Regions from separate parts of the Nocardiopsis baichengensis YIM 90130 genome, predicted to be linked through region 4. Evidence: predicted binding sites of a transcription regulator. Region 4 holds the regulator's gene; each other region holds the start of a gene.
What was found. The regulator HrcA, encoded in region 4, represses chaperone genes, less so after heat shock. The targets are predictions, from matches to a motif close to TTGGCACTCTCNNNNNGAGAGTGCCAA.

Region 1 (4,786 bases), on a different contig from region 4:
AGCTCCGCGGCGGAGAACACGGCGCCCGACCGGTGCCGCACCTCGAAGGCCCACGCCTCCTCCGGCATCGCGGCCACCGCCGCGGCCAGCCGGTCGGCCGACGAGCGCAGGTCCGCGGCCTGTTCGGGGGCGGGGCGGGGGGCGCCGGCCGCGATGTCGGCGTCACGGGCCTCCTCGCTGCGGTACATGGGGGCCTCCCGGCCCTCCCGCGCCGCCTCCAGTACGCCCGCCACGGCGTCGGCGTTGCGGGCCACATGGGTCAGCACGTGGCCGCGCGTCCAGCCCGGGAGCAGGGAGGGGGCGGCCACCTCCTCGGGGGTCAGCCGTTCGGCCGTGCGCACCAGGCGCCCGGTGGCCGCGTCGATCTCGCGCATGTCCATGCCGGAAGCCTACTCAGGCCCCGGCGCCCCTGAGGGTTCCGGTCGTCTGCGCGCCCGGCTCGAAGACGACGCAGGAGATGTCCCGGTCCAGGTCCTCGAAGGCGCCCCGGGTGGGCGTGTAGAAGCTGAACTCGTAGTCCGTCTGCTGATCGAAGGGCACGCCGATGAAGGATGCGAACTCCTCCTGGCAGAACTCCTGCGCCTCGTCCAGGATGCCCTGCTCGCCGGGCCACTCCGGCTCCGAGGAGACGGTGGCGGCGTAGACCTCCGAGTCGTGCGGCTGCGCGCAGTCGACCTTGGGGACCTCGGAGACCTCGCCCTCGAGGGTCTCGTCGTTGAGGCAGTCGCCGACGGAGATGTCGAAGGCGGCGACGTCCTCCTCCTCGGCGGGCGGCGGCGAGGACGCGGGCGCGTCCTCCTCCGGCTCCTCCGGCTCCTCTGCGGGGGCCGCGGACTCCGGCGGGGCCGTGTCGCTCCCCTGCTCGCGGGCGGCCCGGTCGGCCGCCTCCTCCAGATTGGCCAGGATCGTGCCGCACCCGGAGGCGGTCAGGGCCGCACCGGCGAGCGCCAGCGCGGCGACGGTCCGCTGGGCGGCCGGAGCGAATCGGACGGGCATGGGGGAACTCCAAATCGGTGATCGGCGGGGCGGCGCCCGAGAGGGCCGGCGAGGGGCGCCGTCCGCTCCGACGCCGTTCACGGGGCCCCGGTTCCCCGGGACCGGCCGCCGATTCGCCCCGTGCCTCCAGGACATGCGAAAGGGCGGCCCCCGGTGGCCGGGGACCGCCCTCGTCGTCGCAGGCTGTTCGCCGCGTACCCGGAAGGCCGGGACGGGGACTAGAAGTCCATGCCGCCCATGCCGCCCGTCGGGTCGCCGCCGCCGGCGGCCTGCTTCTCCGGCTTCTCGGCGATGACGGCCTCGGTGGTCAGGAACAGGCCGGCGATGGAGGCCGCGTTCTGCAGAGCCGAGCGGGTGACCTTGGTCGGGTCGATGACGCCGTCCTTGAACAGGTCGGTGTACTCCCCGGTGGCGGCGTTCAGGCCGACGCCGGCCTCCAGGTTCTTCACCTTCTCCGCGACGACCCCGCCCTCGAGGCCGGAGTTGATCGCGATCTGCTTCAGCGGGGCCTCGATGGCGCGGCGGACGATGTCGGCGCCGATCGCCTCGTCGCCGGACAGGTCCAGCTTCTCGAAGGCCGGGACGCCCGCCTGCAGCAGGGCGACACCGCCGCCGGGCAGGATGCCCTCCTCGACGGCCGCCTTGGCGTTGCGGACGGCGTCCTCGATGCGGTGCTTGCGCTCCTTGAGCTCCACCTCGGTGGCGGCGCCGGCCTTGATGACCGCGACACCGCCGGCCAGGCGGGCCAGGCGCTCCTGCAGCTTCTCGCGGTCGTAGTCGGAGTCGGTGCGCTCGATCTCGCCGCGGATCTCGTTGACCCGGCCCTGGATCGCGGTGGCGTCACCGGAGCCGTCCACGATGGTGGTCTCGTCCTTGGTGACGACGACCTTGCGGGCGCGGCCGAGCATCTCCAGCTCGGTGTTCTCCAGCTTCAGGCCCACCTCTTCGGTGATGACCTGGCCGCCGGTGAGCACCGCGATGTCGCTGAGCTGGGCCTTGCGGCGGTCGCCGAAGCCGGGGGCCTTGACGGCGACCGACTTGAAGGTGCCGCGGATCTTGTTGACGATGAGCGTCTGCAGGGCGGCGCTCTCGACGTCCTCGGCGATCACCATCAGCGGCTTGCCCGCCTGGAGGACCTTCTCGACGACCGGAAGGAACTCGTTGTTGTTGGAGATCTTGGAGTTGACGATCAGGATGTAGGGGTCCTCGAGGACCGTCTCCATCCGCTCCAGGTCGGTGGCGAAGTAGGGCGAGATGTAGCCCTTGTCGAAGCGCATGCCCTCGGCGAGCTCGAGCTCCAGACCGAAGGTCTGGCCCTCCTCGACCGTGATGACGCCTTCCTTGCCGACCTTGTCCATCGCCTCGGCGATGACCTCGCCGATCTGGGCGTCGCCGGCGGAGATGGAGGCGGTGGAGGCGATCTGCTCCTTGGTCTCCACGTCCTTGGAGAGCTTGGCCAGCTCCTCGCTGATGCGGGAGACGGCGGACTCGATGCCGCGCTTGAGGCCGATCGGGTTGGCGCCCGCGGCGACGTTGCGCAGGCCCTCGCTCACCATGGCCTGGGCCAGGACGGTGGCGGTGGTGGTGCCGTCACCCGCGACGTCGTCGGTCTTCTTGGCGACCTCCTTGACGAGCTCGGCGCCGATCTTCTCGTACGACTCCTCGAGCTCGATCTCCTTGGCGATGGAGACGCCGTCGTTGGTGATCGTGGGGGCGCCCCACTTCTTCTCCAGAACGACGTTGCGGCCCTTCGGGCCGAGCGTGACCTTCACGGCGTCAGCGAGCGTGTTCATGCCGCGCTCAAGGCCGCGACGGGCTTCCTCGTCGAACGCGATCAGTTTGGCTGCCATAGACTTCCTGTCCTCCCGGGACGGGCTGATACGCGAAGGGAACGAGCCGACGCCCGCGACGGACGACCGCGGTCCGCCGGCTGTCCGGCCGCCGGCGCCCGCGGCCTCATCGTCTCGATCCTGGTTAGCACTCACTCGATCGGAGTGCTAACGATCCCCTTTTTAGCACTCCCCCATGGCGAGTGCAAACGGCCCCGGACAAGGTTCCTCTCCTGATGACCCGCAGGTCAAACAGCACATGAACGGGCCGCGCCCGGCAGTGCCGGACGCGGCCCGTGCGCGGTCGACCGGTCGGGTCAGCCCCCGGCCACCGCCGGGATGATGGAGACCTCGACGCCGTCCTTGGTGGCGGTGTCCAAGCCCTCCGCGAAGCGCACGTCCTCGTCCCCCACATAGACGTTGACGAAACGGCGGATCTTCCCGGCGTCGTCCAGGATGCGGGCGCGGATGCCCGGGTGGTTGGCGTCCAGGTCGGCCAGGACCTCCTTCAGGGTCGCGCCCTCGGCGGTGACCTGGGAGGCGTCCTGGGTGTAGGTGCGCAGGATGGTGGGGACGCGAACGCTCACGCTCATGGTGCGGGTACTCCTCGGGTGTCGGTGGTGCGGCGGTTCTCGGGGCGGCGGGTCCGGCCGGGTCAGGCCAGCCCGGCCTCGCGGAACGCGCCCAGGGAGGGCTTGATGGTGGCGGTGACGCCGGCGTCCACCGCGTTCAGGGTCTTCAGGCCGTCGCCGGTGTTCAGCACGACCGTCTCCTTGGCCGGGTCGACCGCGCCCTCGGCCAGCAGCTTGCGCAGTACGCCGGTGGTCACGCCGCCGGCCGTCTCGGCGAAGACCCCCTCGGTGCGCGCCAGCAGGGAGATCGCCTCGACGACCTCGGCGTCGCCGACGTGGCCGACCGCGCCGCCGGTGCGCCGGCACACGTCCAGCACGTAGGGGCCGTCCGCCGGGTTGCCGATCGCCAGCGACTTGGCGATGGTGTCCGGCTTGACCGGCTGGATGACGTCGTGGCCCTCCTCGTAGGCCCGGGCGACCGGGGAGCAGCCGGTCGCCTGGGCGCCGAACACCTTGTAGGGGCGGTCCTCCACCAGGCCCAGCGCGATGAGCTCGCGGAAGCCCTTGTCGATCTTGGTGAGCTGGGAGCCCGAGGCGATGGGCACCACGATCTGCTCCGGCAGGCGCCAGCCCAGCTGCTCGGCGATCTCGTAGGCCAGCGTCTTGGAGCCCTCGGCGTAGTAGGGCCTCAGGTTGACGTTGACGAAGCCCCAGCCCTCGCCGACCGGGTCGCCGATCAGCTCCGAGCAGAAGCGGTTCACGTCGTCGTAGGTGCCGTCGAGGGCCACCAGGCGGCCGCCGTAGACCGCGGCCATGACGACCTTGCCCTCCTCCAGGCCGGCCGGGATGAACACGCAGGACTCGAAGCCGGCGCGCGCGGCGGCCGCGCCCACGGCCCCGGCCAGGTTGCCGGTGGAGGAGCAGGACAGGGTGGTGAAGCCGAAGTTGCGGGCGGCCTCGACGGCCATGGCCACAACGCGGTCCTTGAAGGAGTGCGTGGGGTTGCCTGAGTCGTCCTTGACGTGCAGCGCCTCCATCCCCAGCTCGGAGGCGAGGCGGTCGGCGCGCACCAGCGGCGTCAGGCCGGGGTTCATGTTGGGCAGCTCGGCCACGCGCGCGGGGACGGGCAGCAGGGGGGCGTAGCGCCAGACGTTGTTCGGGCCGGCCGCGATCCCCTCGCGGGTGACCTCGCCGAAGTCGTAGGCGACCTCGAGGGGGCCGAAACAGAACTCACAGGCGAAGCGGGGGCCGAGCTCGTAGCGCTCGCCGCACTCACGGCAGGACAGGGCGGCTGCGGGGCCGAAGGGGCGGGCGGCGGTGCCGGCGGTCGCGGCTTCCGGGGCGCTGATCGCCATCGCGAGGCATCTCCTCTCATCTTTCCTGGCGACC
Region 2 (4,786 bases), on a different contig from region 4:
CCGGGTCGTAGGCGCCCATGCTCACCCCGCCCGTGGTGACCACGATGTCGGCCTGGAGCAGGACGTCGTCGATGGCCTCCAGGACGGCGGACGGCTCGTCGCCCACGAAGGCGTGCCGGTGGCCCTCGCAGCCGGCCTCGATCGCCGCCGCGGTGAGCATGTAGCCGTTGGACTCCCAGATCTGGCCGGGCGCCAGCGGCTTGCCCGGCTCGACCAGCTCCTCGCCGGTGGAGAGCACCGCCACCCGCGGCCGCGGCCGCACCGGGACCGTGCGCCGCCCGACCGAGGCGAGCACCCCCAGCTCGGCGGCGCCCAGGCGGGCGCCGGCGCGCAGCACCGTGTCCCCCTCGCGCACGTCCCCACCGGCCCGGCGGACCGCGTCGCCGGCCGCGGCGGGGCGGCGCACGGCCACCTCGGCGCGGCCCCCGTCGGTCCACTCCACCGGCACCACGGCGTCGGCGCCGGCGGGCATCGGGGCGCCGGTCATGATGCGGGCGCAGTACCCGCTGCGCACCGCGTACGCCCCGGGGTCCCCGGCGGCGATGTCGCCGACCACGGGCAGCCGCACCGGCTCCCGCCCGCCGGCGGCGGCGGTGTCGGCGGCGACCACGGCGTAGCCGTCCATGCCGGAGTTGTCGAACGGCGGCAGCGAGACCGGGGCCGTCACGTCCTCGGCGAGCACCGCGCCCTGGGCGCGCAGCAGGTCCAGCTCGATCGGCGGGACCGGTCGCACCAGCCCGAGGATGTCGGATATGTGCCGCTCGACGCTCTTCATCGGTCCCCTTTCGCCACCGGTGTCACCCCGGCTGCGCGCCGGGGTCCTGCGCGGCCGCGAACTCCCGCAGCCACGGAACGAACTCCGCGGCGAGGTCGGGCCGCGCACACGCGAATTCCACCACAGTGCGAAGGTAGTCGACCTTGTTTCCGGTGTCGTAGCGCTGGCCCCGGAAGAGCACGCCGTGCACCGGGCCGCCCTCGTCCGGCTTGCGCCGGGCCAGCTCCCTCAGGGCGTCGGTGAGCTGGATCTCGCCGCCGCGCCCGGGCGGGGTGTCGCGCAGGACGCCGAAGACCTCCGGGGCGCACACGTAGCGGCCGATGATCGCCCAGCGGCTGGGGGCCGACTCCTGCGGCGGCTTCTCCACCAGGTCGGTCACGTGCACCACGTCGGGGTCCTCGGTGGGCTCGATCGCCGCGCAGCCGTAGAGGGAGACCTGTTCGGGCTCGACCTCCATGAGGGCCACGACGCTGCCCCCGCGCTCGGCCTGCACGTCGATCATCCGCTTGAGCAGGCCCTCGCTTGCGCCGATGAGGTCGTCGCCGAGCAGGACGGCGAAGGGCTCCCCGGCCACGTGCGCGTCGGCGCACAGCACCGCGTGGCCCAGCCCGCGCGGCTCGCCCTGGCGGACGTAGTGCACCTGGGCCAGCTCGCTGGACTCGCGCACCGAGCGCAGCCGCTCGGCGTCGTCCTTGGCCCGCAGCGCCTCCTCCAGCTCGTAGGCGCGGTCGAAGTGGTCCTCGATGGAGCGCTTGCTGCGGCCGGTGACCATCAGGACGTCGTTCAGGCCGGCGTCGACCGCCTCCTCGACGACGTACTGGATCGCGGGCTTGTCGACGATCGGCAGCATTTCCTTGGGGGTGGCCTTGGTCGCCGGAAGGAACCTCGTGCCGAGTCCCGCGGCCGGGACCACGGCCTTGGTCACCCGGGGCAGGGAGTGTCGCGTATCCGTCATGAGCGCACTCTAGGACACCGAAAGGCCGCTCCCGGGCCGCAGCGCGCGGGCTGACCTGGGGATCCGGGCGAAACGCCCGGTCGTGCGGGTGTCGGCCGTACGGCGTTCACCGCCCCTTTCCCCCCTTCTCACACCGGCGCTTCCTGCCAGACTTGCGCGCATGGACGCTGATGCGAAGGCGGAGAAGGAGCGGCTGCGCAGGCGGTTGCTCGACGCGCGCGCGGGCCTGTCCCCGGAGCGGCGGGACCGCGCGGGGTCGGAGCTGCGCGACGCGGCGGCCGAGGTGCCCGAGCTCGCCACCGCGGGGACGGTGGCGGTGTACTACTCGGTGGAGGACGAGCCGGACACCCGCAAGCTGGTGACGATGCTGTGGAAGCGCGGCGCCTATGTGCTGCTGCCGGTCTTCCTCCCCGACCGCTCGCTCGACTGGGCCGCCTATGACGGGCCCGAGAGCGTGGCCCCCGCGCGCTTCGGGCTGCTGGAGCCGACAGGGCCCCGGTACGGCACGGACGCGATCGCCCGGGCCTCGGTGGTGCTGGCGCCGGCGCTGGCGGTCGACCGGGCGGGGCTGCGGCTGGGGCGCGGGGCGGGATGCTACGACCGCGCGCTCTCCCTGGTCGGGCCGAACACCCTCACCCTCGGGGTGATTTACGACACAGAGTTCGTGGACGCGGTTCCGGCCGAGCCCCACGACCGGCCCGTGGACGGGGTCCTCACCCCGCAGGACGGCCTCCGCCGACTGTGACCTGGCGGGAAGCGGGCGGGGAGCGGAACACCCGGGGGCGGGGCCGCGTTGCATCCACCGGCGACACGGAGCCGGGCGTGTCGGCCCCCGAGGTCGCGGGCGTGCTGATCAACCGCGTACTATTTAGCAGTCGACGGGCGAGAGTGCCAGCAAGGAGGATCACGTGCCTACATACCAGTACGTCTGCACCGAGTGCGACGAACCGCTGGAGGTCGTGCAGAAGTTCAGCGACGATTCGCTGACCACCTGCCCCTCGTGCGAGGGGCGCCTCCGCAAGGTGTACTCGGCGGTGGGCATCGTCTTCAAGGGCTCGGGCTTCTACCGCACCGACAGCGCCAAGACCTCCGACAGCTCGGCGATCACGGGATCCTCGTCCTCGAACGGCGAGGCGTCGTCCTCCTCGAACGACTCCTCCTCCGAGAGCACGCCGTCGGGCACGTCGTCCGCCCCGTCCTCGTCCTCGTCGAGCACCTCGTCGTCGAACGGCTCCTCGGGCTCCTCCTCGGGCTCCGGCACCTCCTCGTCGTCGAGCAGCGCGCCCGCCAAGGCCGCCTCGACCTGATCCGCCGCGCGGCCCGGCGGCCACGTCCCGACCGGTACGCCGCGCCGCCCACGGCTCCGAAGGCCGGGACCCGCTCGCGGGCCCCGGCCTTCGCCGTCTCCCCCGCCCCCTCAGGCCCGGCCGTCCACAGCCCTGCGGCCGCTCCCCCGCCGCCCCGGCGGGCGGCCTAGGGTGCCCGCATGACGCTCCGGCGACGGACCGCCCTCGCCCTGGCCCGCCACCGCGGCGCCCTCGGGACGCTGTGCGCCGCCCTCGCACTGGCGGGGGCCGTCCTGCTGCTCCGCCCGGTCCCCGACGACGCGACCGCGGTGGTCGTCGCCGCACGCGACCTGTCGCCGCTCGACCCGGTCTCCGCCTCCGACGTGGAGGTCGGCGCGCTTCCCTCCTCGGCCGTGCCCGCAGGGGCGCTGCGGCCCGGCGAGGAACCGGTGGGCGGCGCACTGACCGGTCCGGTGCGGCGCGGGGAGGTGCTCACCGACGCGCGGCTGTCCGGCCCGCCCGCCGCCGGGTACGGGCCCGGCACGGTGGCGGTGCCGGTGCGGGTCGCCGACGCGCAGGCGGCGGCGCTGGTCGCCCCCGGCAGCCGGGTCGACCTGGTCGCCGCGGAGCCGGCCGCCACGGCACCGGACCAGGGCTGGGCGGGCGAGGGCGGCGGGCCGCCGCCCGAGGCCGCCGTACTGGCCGAGGACCGGCCGGTGGTCGCCGTCCCCGAGGGCGGCCCGGACGCCGCGGGCGGGGCGCTCATCGTGGTCGCCGCCGCCGAGGACGAGGCCGCGGGGCTGGCGGCGGCGTCCGCGCGCGGCGGGGTGGCCCTGACGATCCGCAGTTGACCGATGACCTGGCGTAGTGAATCCTGTTCCGCGCGGTTCCGGCGCCCCGAGCCCCCGGGCGCCGCAGACGAGGGCCGCAGATGTGAACGGGATGGGACGACCGACCGATGGATGGTTTCAAGAAGTTCCTGCTCCAGGGCAACCTGGTGCAGCTGGCGGTCGCCGTGGTGATCGGCGCCGTCTTCTCCGAACTGATCACGGCCTTCACCGAAGGCTTCATCACCCCGCTGCTGGGGATCTTCGGAGGCATCCCCGCCTTCGGCGAGCTCTACTTCGAGATCAATGGCAGCCGGTTCCTGTACGGCAGGTTCATCGACGCGCTGATCGGCTTCCTGCTGACCGCGGCGATCCTGTACTTCTTCGTCGTGATGCCGGTCGCCAAGCTCATGGATCGGATGAGCAAGGCCGAAGAGGCGACCACGCGCGACTGCCCGCACTGCTTCAGCGAGATCAGCCGCAAGGCCGAGCGCTGCCCGCAGTGCACCTCGCAGGTCACCCCCGACGCGCTCGGACCGGAGCAGCCCGCCGCCACCTGAGCGGAGGGGCGGGGTCCACACGGCCCCGCCCTCCGGGCCCTCCCGGGCCCACCATCGCGCCTATCCCGCGAACTCGGCCTCGTACTCCCAGTGCCAGGGCTCGAACGGGTTGGAGTAGGCCCACTGCGGGTGGAACCAGCCCCACTGCCGGGAGTTCTCCTCCAGCCAGTTGAACTGGGGCGATCCCTGGTTCTGCACCCCGCCGCAGATGTCGATCGCCAGGCCCCAGCCGTGGTTGGAGGTGCCGGGGACGGCCGCGTTGCCGGGCGGCTGCTCGGCGTAGACGCGCTGCTGGTTCGGGTAGTCGCGGTAAGAGCTGGTGAGGCACATCTGGCTGCCGAACTGCTCGGTGTAGGCCTTGTTCATCTCCATGAAGTCCACGG
Region 3 (4,786 bases), on a different contig from region 4:
CCCCGCACGTCGGACCGCAGCGCCGGGATCTCGGCGAGCGGCTTGACCCGCTGCCCGACCATCTCGATGTGCTCGGCGAGGGTCTCGGCCCACTCCGGCGGGCGCGCGCCCAGGTCGTCGACCTTGCCCTGGACGGCGGAGACCGCCTCGGCGAGCGTGGTGAACTCCCGTTCGCGGAACTCGCGCAGGAGCCACTCCATGCCCTCCAGGCGCTGGCGCATCTCCTCGGACACCGCGCCCTGGGACTTCTGCTCGGAGACCTGCTCCTGGGCGGCCCGGGACAGCAGGTCCCGCATCCGGTCGGAGATGCCGGTCTGACCTCCCCCGTTGAGGAAGTTGTGGCTGCTCTGTTCCACCGAGGCGCTCCTTAAGTGCTCTGAAGAGGGCCCCCGGCCCGGACGGAAGGGACGGGGGAGGGAGAAGTCGGGACGTCGGCGCGGGGGCGGCGGGGCGCATCACCCGGCGCCAGGGGTCGAACGCGTGCGGTGACCGTCGCGGGCGCGGCGGTGGGGCGAGGGCTCGGAGCGCGCCCGCCTGCCGCCGCCGGACGGATCCGCCGAAAGGGAAACGCCGACCGCGCGGGCCAGTTTAACGACATGGGCCTCGCTCGCCGCGGTCGAGTGCCGAAGATCGCTTGTCTCCCGGAAGTTCCACGGAGCAACGCTAGTACCGGAATCACCGGGAGTCATCGCCGTTCCACTGAATTCCCGAAAAGCGCAATTCATCCCTTTTGTTCAAGAGGCGCCGCTGACCTCGGAACACAGCAGGCAGAACGGCTTCTCGCCGATCCGGGTGAGCACCACCACCACCGATCCGGGGCCCGTGGCGCGCAGGTCGCGGCGGAGCCGCTCCACGTCCACGGCCGATCCGCGTTTCTTAATCGTTACGGTGCCCGCCCCGCGGGCGCGCACCGCGGCGCGCAGCCGCTTGAGCGAGAACGGCATCGCCTCGTGCACTTCATAGGCGCGGCAGAACGGCGTGTCCACCAGCCGGTCGGAGGCGATGTAGGCGATGCGCGGATCCAGCAGCACCCCCTCGACCTGCGCGGCCGCCTCGGCCACCAGGTGCGCCCGGACCACCGCGCCGTCCGGCTCGTACAGGTAGCGCCCCGGGGCGCCGACCGGGGCCCCCTCCTCCTCGGCGCCGCCGGCCAGGGTGCGGGCACGGCCGCCGCGCAGCAGGGTGGCCCGGCGCGCCGCCCCGTCGGCCAGCCCGCCGTACCACAGCGCCGCCTCCTTCACCTCGCCGTCCACCGACACCCACTCGGCCGACACCCCGGGCGCGATCCGCTCGTACGGCAGCCCGGGCGCGGCCTTCACGCAGGCCGCGGGCGCCGCCTGCGCCAGCGCCTCGACGGTGTCCCAGGCGGGGGAGTAGGCGTCCGGGTCGAACACCCGCCCCCGCTTCCCCCGCCGCGCGGGGTCGCAGAAGAGCGCGTCGGTGCCGGGGGCGGGGGCCCACTCCGGGCCGACCGTGCCCACGCGCACGCCGACCCGGTCGTCCACCCCCAGCGCCGCCATGTTGGCGGCGGCGACCCGCGCGGTGTGCGGGTCGGCGTCCACCGCCTCCACCCGCAGGCCGGACCCGGCCAGCGCCGCCGCGTCCGCCCCGATGCCGCAGCACAGGTCGGCCACCCGGCCCCCCTCGCCCAGTGCCGCGGCGAACCGCGCGGCCCGGTGCCGCGCCGCCTCGGCGCGGGTGGCCTGCTCCAGGCCGTCGGAGGTGAAGAACATCCGCGCGGCACGGTCGCCGAACTTCTCGCGCGCGCGTGAGCGCAGCCGCGCCTGGGTGAGCGCCGCCGCCGCGACGCCCGCCGGGTCGGCGCCGCCGGGCAGCTCACCGGCGGCCTCCTCGGCCACCGCCCGCAGGCGGGTGGCGGCGCGGAGCGCATCGCCGCGGGCCTCCTCCAGCGCGGCCTGCTCCAGCAGCCGCCCGCCCACCGGTGTGAGCAGCGCCGCGAACGCCTCGCCGGCCCGCTCACCAGGCCCTGTCTCGGGCAATGCTTCCCCCTGTGACCAGTTGTTTGACGCGCCCGAGAGGCCGGGCTAATGTTCGGTACTGGCACTCTCGACGGTAGAGTGCTAATCGCGACGAGGCCGGTCTGGCACCCGCGACGGCAGGCCGCCGTGGTCGCCCCTTTTGACAAGAATGCCGTTCCGCATCATCGAACCTGAAGGGGGAGGTCACACCCGTGTCGACCGCCACCAAGACCGTCCTGAAGCCGCTTGAGGACCGCGTCGTCGTCAAGACGCTCGAGGCCGAGCAGACCACCGCCTCCGGCCTGGTCATCCCGGACACCGCCAAGGAGAAGCCCCAGGAGGGCGAGGTCCTGGCCGTGGGCCCGGGCCGCCTGGACGACAAGGGCAACCGCGTCGCCCTCGACGTCAAGGTCGGCGACGTCGTCCTGTACAGCAAGTACGGCGGCACCGAGGTCAAGTACGACAACGAGGAGTACCTCGTCCTCTCCGCCCGCGACCTGCTCGCGGTCGTCGAGAAGTAGGACCTCCTCGCACCGTTCTGCGGTGCACCAGCCCCGGCCGGCCCGCGTGCCGGGCGGGGCTTTCGCACATCACCGTACTTGCACGGAGAGGCAGTTCCACAGCCATGCCGAAGATCCTGGAGTTCGAGGAGGACGCCCGCCGCGCCTTGGAGCGCGGCGTCGACCGCCTCGCCAACGCCGTGAAGGTGACCCTGGGCCCCCGCGGCCGCAACGTCGTCATCGACAAGAAGTTCGGCGCCCCGACCATCACCAACGACGGCGTGACCGTCGCGCGCGAGGTGGAGCTGGAGGACCCCTACGAGGACCTGGGGGCCCAGCTGGTCAAGGAGGTCGCCACCAAGACCAACGACGCCGCCGGCGACGGCACCACCACCGCCACCGTGCTGGCCCAGGCCCTGGTCAAGGAGGGGCTGCGCAGCGTCGCCGCGGGCGCCTCCCCGGTCGCCCTGCGCAAGGGCATCGGCGTGGCCGCCGAGGCGGTGTCCAACGCCCTGCTGGAGCGTGCCCGCGAGGTCGGCGAGCGCGCCGACATCGCCTACGTGGCCACCAACTCCGCCCAGGACGCCCAGATCGGCGACCTGATCGCCGAGGCCTTCGACAAGGTGGGCAAGGACGGTGTCATCACCGTCGAGGAGTCCCCGGCCATGGGGCTGGACCTGCAGTTCACCGAGGGCCTGCAGTTCGACAAGGGGTACGTCTCCCCCTACTTCGTCACCGACGGCGACCGCCAGGAGGCGGTGCTGGAGAACGCCCTGATCCTGATCCACCAGGGCAAGATCTCCAACCTCAACGAGCTGCTGCCGCTGCTGGAGAAGATCGTCCAGCAGAAGAAGCCGGTGCTGATCATCGCCGAGGACATCGAGGGCGACGCGCTGGGCGCCCTGGTGCTCAACAAGATCCGCGGCGCCCTCAACGTCGCCGCGGTCAAGGCCCCCGGCTTCGGCGAGCGCCGCAAGGCCATGCTGCAGGACATCGCGGTCCTCACCGGCGGCCAGGTCATCGCCGAGGAGGTCGGCCTGACCCTGGAGAACGCCGAGATCGACGTGCTGGGCACCGCCCGCCGCATCACCGTCACCAAGGACGAGACCACCATCGTCGACGGCGGCGGCGAGCAGTCCGAGGTCGACGACCGGGTCCGCCAGATCCGCAAGGAGATCGAGGCCAGCGACTCGGACTGGGACCGCGAGAAGCTCCAGGAGCGCCTGGCCAAGCTGGGCGGCGGCGTCTCGGTGCTGCGCGTGGGCGCGGCCACCGAGGTCGAGCTCAAGGAGAAGAAGCACCGCCTGGAGGACGCGATCTCGGCCACCCGCGCCGCGATCGAGGAGGGCATCGTCCCCGGCGGCGGCGCCTCCCTGGTGCACGCCGTCTCGGCCCTGGACGGCCTGGACCTGACCGGCGACGAGGCCACCGGCGCCGACATCATGCGCCGCGCCCTGCCCGAGCCGGCCCGCTGGATCGCGGTCAACGCCGGCGCCGAGGGCTACGTGGTCACCTACAAGATCGCCGAGCTGGACGCCGGCCAGGGCTTCAACGCCGCCACCGGCACCTACGGCGACCTGATGGCCCAGGGCATCATCGACCCGGTCAAGGTCACCCGCTCCGCGGTGGAGAACGCCGCCTCCATCGCCGGCATGCTGCTCACCACCGAGGCCCTGGTGGTGGACAAGCCGGAGGAGGACGAGGGCGAGGCCGCCGGGCACGGCCACGGCCACGGGCACTAGAGGCCGCTCTGCACTACCATGCGTGCCCCGGGGTCCCACCCGGGGCACGCGTGTTTTACCCGGCATTTCCACCAAATGTGATCATTCTGTAGTCGTCGTTCGTGACGTTAAGGGGCGGTGGTCGGGGCATGATTCGAGGCGTGACGGATCAACGCGCCGCCGGGGCCGTGCTGGCCAGGCGCTCGGCACCCCGGCGCCCAGCGACCGATGACGCGGAGCTGGGGCGGCTGACCACGCTGGCGGTCCAGGGGGACCACGGCGCGGTCGACTCGCTCCTACGCGAGATCCGCCCCATGGTGGTGCGGTACTGCCGGGCCCGGCTCTCCCGGGTCTCCGGGTACGCCCACTACACCGACGACGTGGCCCAGGAGGTGTGCATCGCCCTGCTGTCGGCCCTGCCCCGCTACGAGGACATGGGCCGGCCCTTCGCCTCCTTCGTCTTCGGGATCGCCGCCCACAAGGTCGCCGACGCGCTGCGCACCTCCACCCGCGCCGACGTGCCCACCGACACCGTCCCCGACCGGCCCGACGACGGCCCCTCCCCGGAGGAGGCGGCGGTGCGCAG
Region 4 (4,786 bases):
TCCTCGCGGATCCCCAGCGCCGCCAGCACCCCCTCCTTCCAGGGCGTGCCGCGCGGGATCTCGGGCCAGGCCCCGATGCCGAGCGCCGAGGGCTTCACAGCCTGCCACACGTCGATGAACGGGTGGCCGGTGACCAGCACGTGCGGGGAGGAGACGCGCTCGGCGATCCGGCTCTCCTTGGAGCCGGGGACCAGGTGGTCCACGAGCACGCCGAGGCGGCGCCCGGGGCCGGGGGCGAACGCCTCCACGATGGCGGGCAGGTGGTCCACGCCCTCCAGGTACTCCACGGCCACGCCCTCCACACGGAGGTCGTGGCCCCAGATCTTCTCGACCAGCTCGGCGTCGTGCACGCCCTCGACGTAGATGCGGCTCTCCTGGGCCACGCGCGCGCCCGCGCCGCGCACCGCGACCGAACCGGAGGCGCTCAGCACCGGACCCGCAGGGGCGGGCGCCGAGGGCCGGACCGCCGTGGCGGGGCGGCCCTCGACCAGGAAGGCCGCCGGCTCCAGCTGGAAGACGCGGGTGCCGCCCTGCCGGTCCTCCAGGGTGACGGTGGACTTGTCCCAGGTCACCACGGCCCCGCAGAAGCCCTCGTCGGCCGACTCCAGGACCAGCCCCGGCTCCAGGACGACCTCGGCGATGCGGTCCTTGTGCGGCCGCCGCCAGTCGCCCGCGAGCACGTCGGAACCGTATCTGTCGGAATTCGTAGGCACGGCGGGGATTGTAGTGGGAACGGGGCCGCGGGGCCCGGCATGCGCGCCGGACGCGCCCTGCTCCCCGGGCGCTCCCCGGGCGCGGGGGCGTACCGGAGGCCTTCCGGGCCCCCTGCGCCCCGAGGGGCGGCCGTGCCGGACGGGGAGGGCCCGGAGCGGCTGCGGCACCGGTGCGGAGCCGACCGTCGGTCCCGGTCGGAAGCGGTGCGGTCGGCCACAGATGACCGCCGGGTGTCCGCGATGCGGCGTCCGGGGGCGGGCATGTGCCATGCTCCGGAGGGTCCACCGCCGTGCCCGGGCACGGGCCGCCGTCGGGGCAGGTCCCAGGGCGGTTGGACCGGGGCGCATAGAATTAGCACTTAAGACCACGGAGTGCCAGGAGGTGAGCGCGTGCTAGACGACCGGAAGCTGGCCGTCCTGCGTGCCATCGTCGAGGACTACGTGTCCACGAACGAGCCGGTGGGGTCCAAGGCCCTGGCCGAGCGCCACTCCCTGGGCGTATCCCCGGCCACGATCCGCAACGACATGGTCGCGCTGGAGGAGGACGGGTACATCGCCCAGCCCCACACCAGCGCCGGGCGGATCCCCACCGACAAGGGGTACCGCCTGTTCGTCGACCGCCTCTCCACGGTCAAGCCGCTGTCCGGGGCCGAGCGCCGGGCCATCGAGACGTTCCTGAGCGGAGCCGTCGACCTGGACGAGATCGTCGCCCGCACGGTTCGGCTGCTGGCGCAGCTGACCCGGCAGGTCGCCATCGTCCAGTACCCCTCGCTCACCCGCTCCTACGTCCAGCACGTGGAGCTGGTGCCGCTGGGCCCGAACCGGGTGATGATGGTGCTGATCACCAACACCGGCCGGGTCGAGCAGCGTGTCATCGACCACCTGGAAGGGGTGGCCGAGGAGGGCGTGGACCGGCTGCGCCAGGTGCTCAACCAGGCCACCGCCGGGCAGTGGCTCAACGACGTGCCCGCCGCCGTGGCCGACCTGGCCGCGCAGGCACCGCCGGAGGACCGGCAGCTGACCGCCTCGGTGCTGTCGGTGCTGCTGGAGAGCCTGGTGGAGCGGCACGAGGAGAAGGTGGTGCTGGGAGGCACCGCCAACCTGGCGCGGATGGGCTTCACGGCCGGCCTGCGGGACGTGCTGGAGGCCTTGGAAGAAAACGTGGTCCTGATCCGTTTGCTCGGGGAGGCGGGGGATCCCTCCATGCTCACCGTGAGCATCGGCGCGGAGAACCCCTATGAGGGCCTGAGGGGCACCTCCATCGTCTCCGCGGGTTACGGCATGGGCGATCAGACCCTGGCCAAACTCGGTGTGGTCGGACCGACACGCATGGACTATCCGGGAACGATGGGAGCGGTACGCGCGGTGGCTCGGTACATTTCTTCGATTCTGGCGGGGCAGTAAGTGGCGAGAGACTATTACGAGATCCTCGGTGTGCGCCGGGACGCGTCTCAGGACGAGATCAAGAAGGCGTACCGTCGGCTCGCTCGGGAGCTGCATCCCGACGTCAACCCCGACCCGGCCACCCAAGAGCGCTTCAAGGAAGTGACCCAGGCCTACGAGGTCCTCTCCGACGATGAGAAGCGCCGGATGTTCGACATGGGGGCCGACCCGTTCGCCCCCGGTGGCGGCGGCGGGGCCGGAGGCGCCGGCGGCTTCGGTGCGGCCGGCTTCCCCTTCGACGACATCATGAACGCCTTCTTCGGGGGGCAGGCCGGCGGCGGCCGGGGCAGCGCGCGCGACCGCGTGCGCCGCGGGCGCAGCATCAAGATCCGGGTCGAGCTGGACCTGTCGGAGACCGCGTTCGGCGTCACCAAGGACGTGACGTTCCCGACCGCGGTCCTGTGCGACACCTGCGAGGGCGAGGGGACCGCCGAGGGCACCAGCCGGCACACCTGTGACATGTGCCAGGGGCGCGGCGAGGTGTCCCAGGTCACCCGGTCCTTCCTGGGGCAGGTCATGACGACGCGCCCGTGCCCGCAGTGCTCGGGCCAGGGCAGTGTCATCACCGACCCGTGCGCGGACTGCGCCGGTGAGGGCCGGGTGCGCGAGCGCGTCACCCGCAAGGTGCAGATCCCGGCCGGTGTCGAGGACGGCACCCAGATCCAGCTGGCCGGAGAGGGCGAGGTGGGCCCCAACGGGGGTCCGCGCGGCGACATCTTCCTGGAGATCGTCCAGCGCCCGCACTCGGTGTTCGAGCGCCGGGGCGACGACCTGCACTGCACCATAACGGTGCCGATGACGGCGGCCGCGCTGGGCGCCTCGTTCACCTTCGACACCCTGGACGGCACCGAGGAGATCGACCTGCGACCGGGCACGGGCTCCGGGCACGTCATCACCCTGGCCGGCAAGGGCGTCAAGCACCTGGACGGCGGCGGCCGCGGCGACCTGATGATCCAGGTCGACGTGGAGACCCCGGCCAAGCTGGACGAGGAGCAGGAGGCGCTGCTGCGCAAGTTCGCCGAGCTGCGCGGTGAGACCCAGCCCCCGGGCAAGTTCAGCCCCGGGCACGGCGGACTGTTCTCCCGGCTGCGGGACGCCTTCGGGGCCCGCTGATGACCGCGCCGGTCTTCCTCGCCGAGGAGGGCGGGCTGGACGGCGCCACCGCGGTGCTGCGCGGCCCCGAGGGGCGGCACGCCGCGGCGGTGCGCCGCATCGCGGTGGGGGAGCAGGTCGACCTGGTGGACGGTGCGGGCGTGCGCGCCCGCTGCACCGTCACCGAGGTCGGCAAGGACACGGTGGTGTGCGCGGTGCGCGAGCGCAGGGCCGAGCCCGAGCCGCGCCCGCGCCTGACCGTGCTCCAGGCCCTGGCCAAGGGCGACCGCGGCGAGCTCGCGGTGGAGATGATGACCGAGGCCGGGGTGGACCGGATCGTGCCGTGGGCGGCCGAGCGGTGCGTGGCCCGCTGGAAGGGCGACCGCACCGCCAAGTCGCTGGCCAAGTGGCGCTCGACGGCGCGCGAGGCCGCCAAGCAGGCCCGCCGCGCCCGCGTCCCGGAGGTGGCCGAACCGGTGGGCCGGGACGGCGCCGCCGAGCTGCTGGGCGAGGCGGACCTGGGGCTGGTGCTGCACGAGGAGGCCGGTCGGCCGCTGGCGCGGACCGGTGTTCCCACCGGTGCCCCCGATGGGCCCCCGGAGCCTGCCGAAGGGGGCGGCGCCGCCGAGATCGTGCTGGCCGTGGGCCCCGAGGGCGGGGTGTCCGAGGCCGAACTGGAGGCGTTCGAGGCGGCCGGGGCGCAGCGCGTGCTGCTGGGACCCACGGTCCTGCGCACCTCGACCGCGGGGGTGGCCGCCCTCGCCGTCCTCCAGGCCCGCGTCGGCCGCTGGTAGCGCCACGGCGTGCTCCGGCTCGGCGCTCCGGCCCGGTAGAGCCGAAGCTCTTCGCCCCTGTCGCCACCGCGGCGTCAGGGGCCGGACCGCTCTCCGCCCTCCGCCCGCCCTCCGCGATGCCGCCGGGTCCGGCCGGTGGGCGGTCCGGACCCGGTCAGCGGGCGCGGGGCGCAGCGCGGAGGCCGTGCGCCGGCTACTCCGCCGCCGGCTACTCCGCCGAGGAGTCGCCGGTGCCTCCGCCGCCGTCGGTACCGCCCGGGTCCGGCTCGTCCGGCGTGGGGGTGCTCCCGCCGCCGTCGGACCCGCCGTCCGAGTCACCGCCGTCGTCGCCGGATCCTCCGCCGTCGCCGTCCCCGTCCGAGCCGCCGTCGCCGGAACCGTCGTCCCCGCCGCCGCCGTCGTCGCCGGAGCCGCCGTCCCCGGAGTCTCCGCCGCCGTCACCGTCGCCTTCGTCCGGCTCCTTGTCGGGGTCGCACTCGGGCGGGAGCTCCTGGCCGTCGCCCTCGTCCTGATCCGAGCGGCCGGTCGCGGTGGCCACGGGGGACTCGGAGCCGGGCGGCTCGGGCGTGCGGCAGTGCGCCGGCAGCTCCTGCGTCCGCCGCTCCTCGTCCTCCTCGGTGGGGGACGCCGCGCCGCCGCCCTGGCCGCCCCCGGTGCCCTCCTGCTCGGCCCGGCCGTCGTCATGGGAGGTGAAGTCGGTCGCCTCGCCCGCCCCGTCGCCCTCGGGCCGCTCCTGCTGCTGGG

Region 1: the regulator HrcA is predicted to act here: its motif matches at 3,009-3,035, upstream of groL (chaperonin GroEL).
Region 2: the regulator HrcA is predicted to act here: its motif matches at 2,599-2,625, upstream of C892_RS30710 (FmdB family zinc ribbon protein).
Region 3: the regulator HrcA is predicted to act here: its motif matches at 2,059-2,085, upstream of groES (co-chaperone GroES).

What each region holds. Positions count from the first base shown of each region.
Region 1 is NZ_ANAS01000005.1:107,815-112,600, forward strand. It holds gene C892_RS0104075 (maleylpyruvate isomerase family mycothiol-dependent enzyme) at 1-380, opposite strand, end outside; gene C892_RS0104080 (septum formation family protein) at 394-996, opposite strand; gene groL (chaperonin GroEL) at 1,215-2,846, opposite strand; gene C892_RS0104090 (MoaD/ThiS family protein) at 3,143-3,418, opposite strand; gene thrC (threonine synthase) at 3,481-4,752, opposite strand; SAM riboswitch class I at 4,766-4,786, opposite strand, start outside.
Region 2 is NZ_ANAS01000020.1:254,671-259,456, reverse strand. It holds gene glp (molybdotransferase-like divisome protein Glp) at 1-775, opposite strand, end outside; gene galU (UTP--glucose-1-phosphate uridylyltransferase GalU) at 798-1,730, opposite strand; gene C892_RS0117820 (5-formyltetrahydrofolate cyclo-ligase) at 1,891-2,475, shown strand; gene C892_RS30710 (FmdB family zinc ribbon protein) at 2,639-3,037, shown strand; gene C892_RS0117805 (SAF domain-containing protein) at 3,217-3,867, shown strand; gene C892_RS0117800 (MscL family protein) at 3,975-4,403, shown strand; gene C892_RS0117795 (M15 family metallopeptidase) at 4,464-4,786, opposite strand, start outside.
Region 3 is NZ_ANAS01000019.1:281,638-286,423, forward strand. It holds gene C892_RS0116615 (coiled-coil domain-containing protein) at 1-356, opposite strand, end outside; gene C892_RS0116620 (class I SAM-dependent methyltransferase) at 735-2,000, opposite strand; gene groES (co-chaperone GroES) at 2,192-2,500, shown strand; gene groL (chaperonin GroEL) at 2,605-4,221, shown strand; gene C892_RS0116635 (sigma-70 family RNA polymerase sigma factor) at 4,362-4,786, shown strand, end outside.
Region 4 is NZ_ANAS01000009.1:265,275-270,060, reverse strand. It holds gene C892_RS0109840 (DUF3097 domain-containing protein) at 1-680, opposite strand, end outside; gene hrcA (heat-inducible transcriptional repressor HrcA) at 1,104-2,117, shown strand; gene dnaJ (molecular chaperone DnaJ) at 2,118-3,269, shown strand; gene C892_RS0109825 (16S rRNA (uracil(1498)-N(3))-methyltransferase) at 3,269-4,042, shown strand; gene C892_RS0109820 (hypothetical protein) at 4,251-4,786, opposite strand, start outside.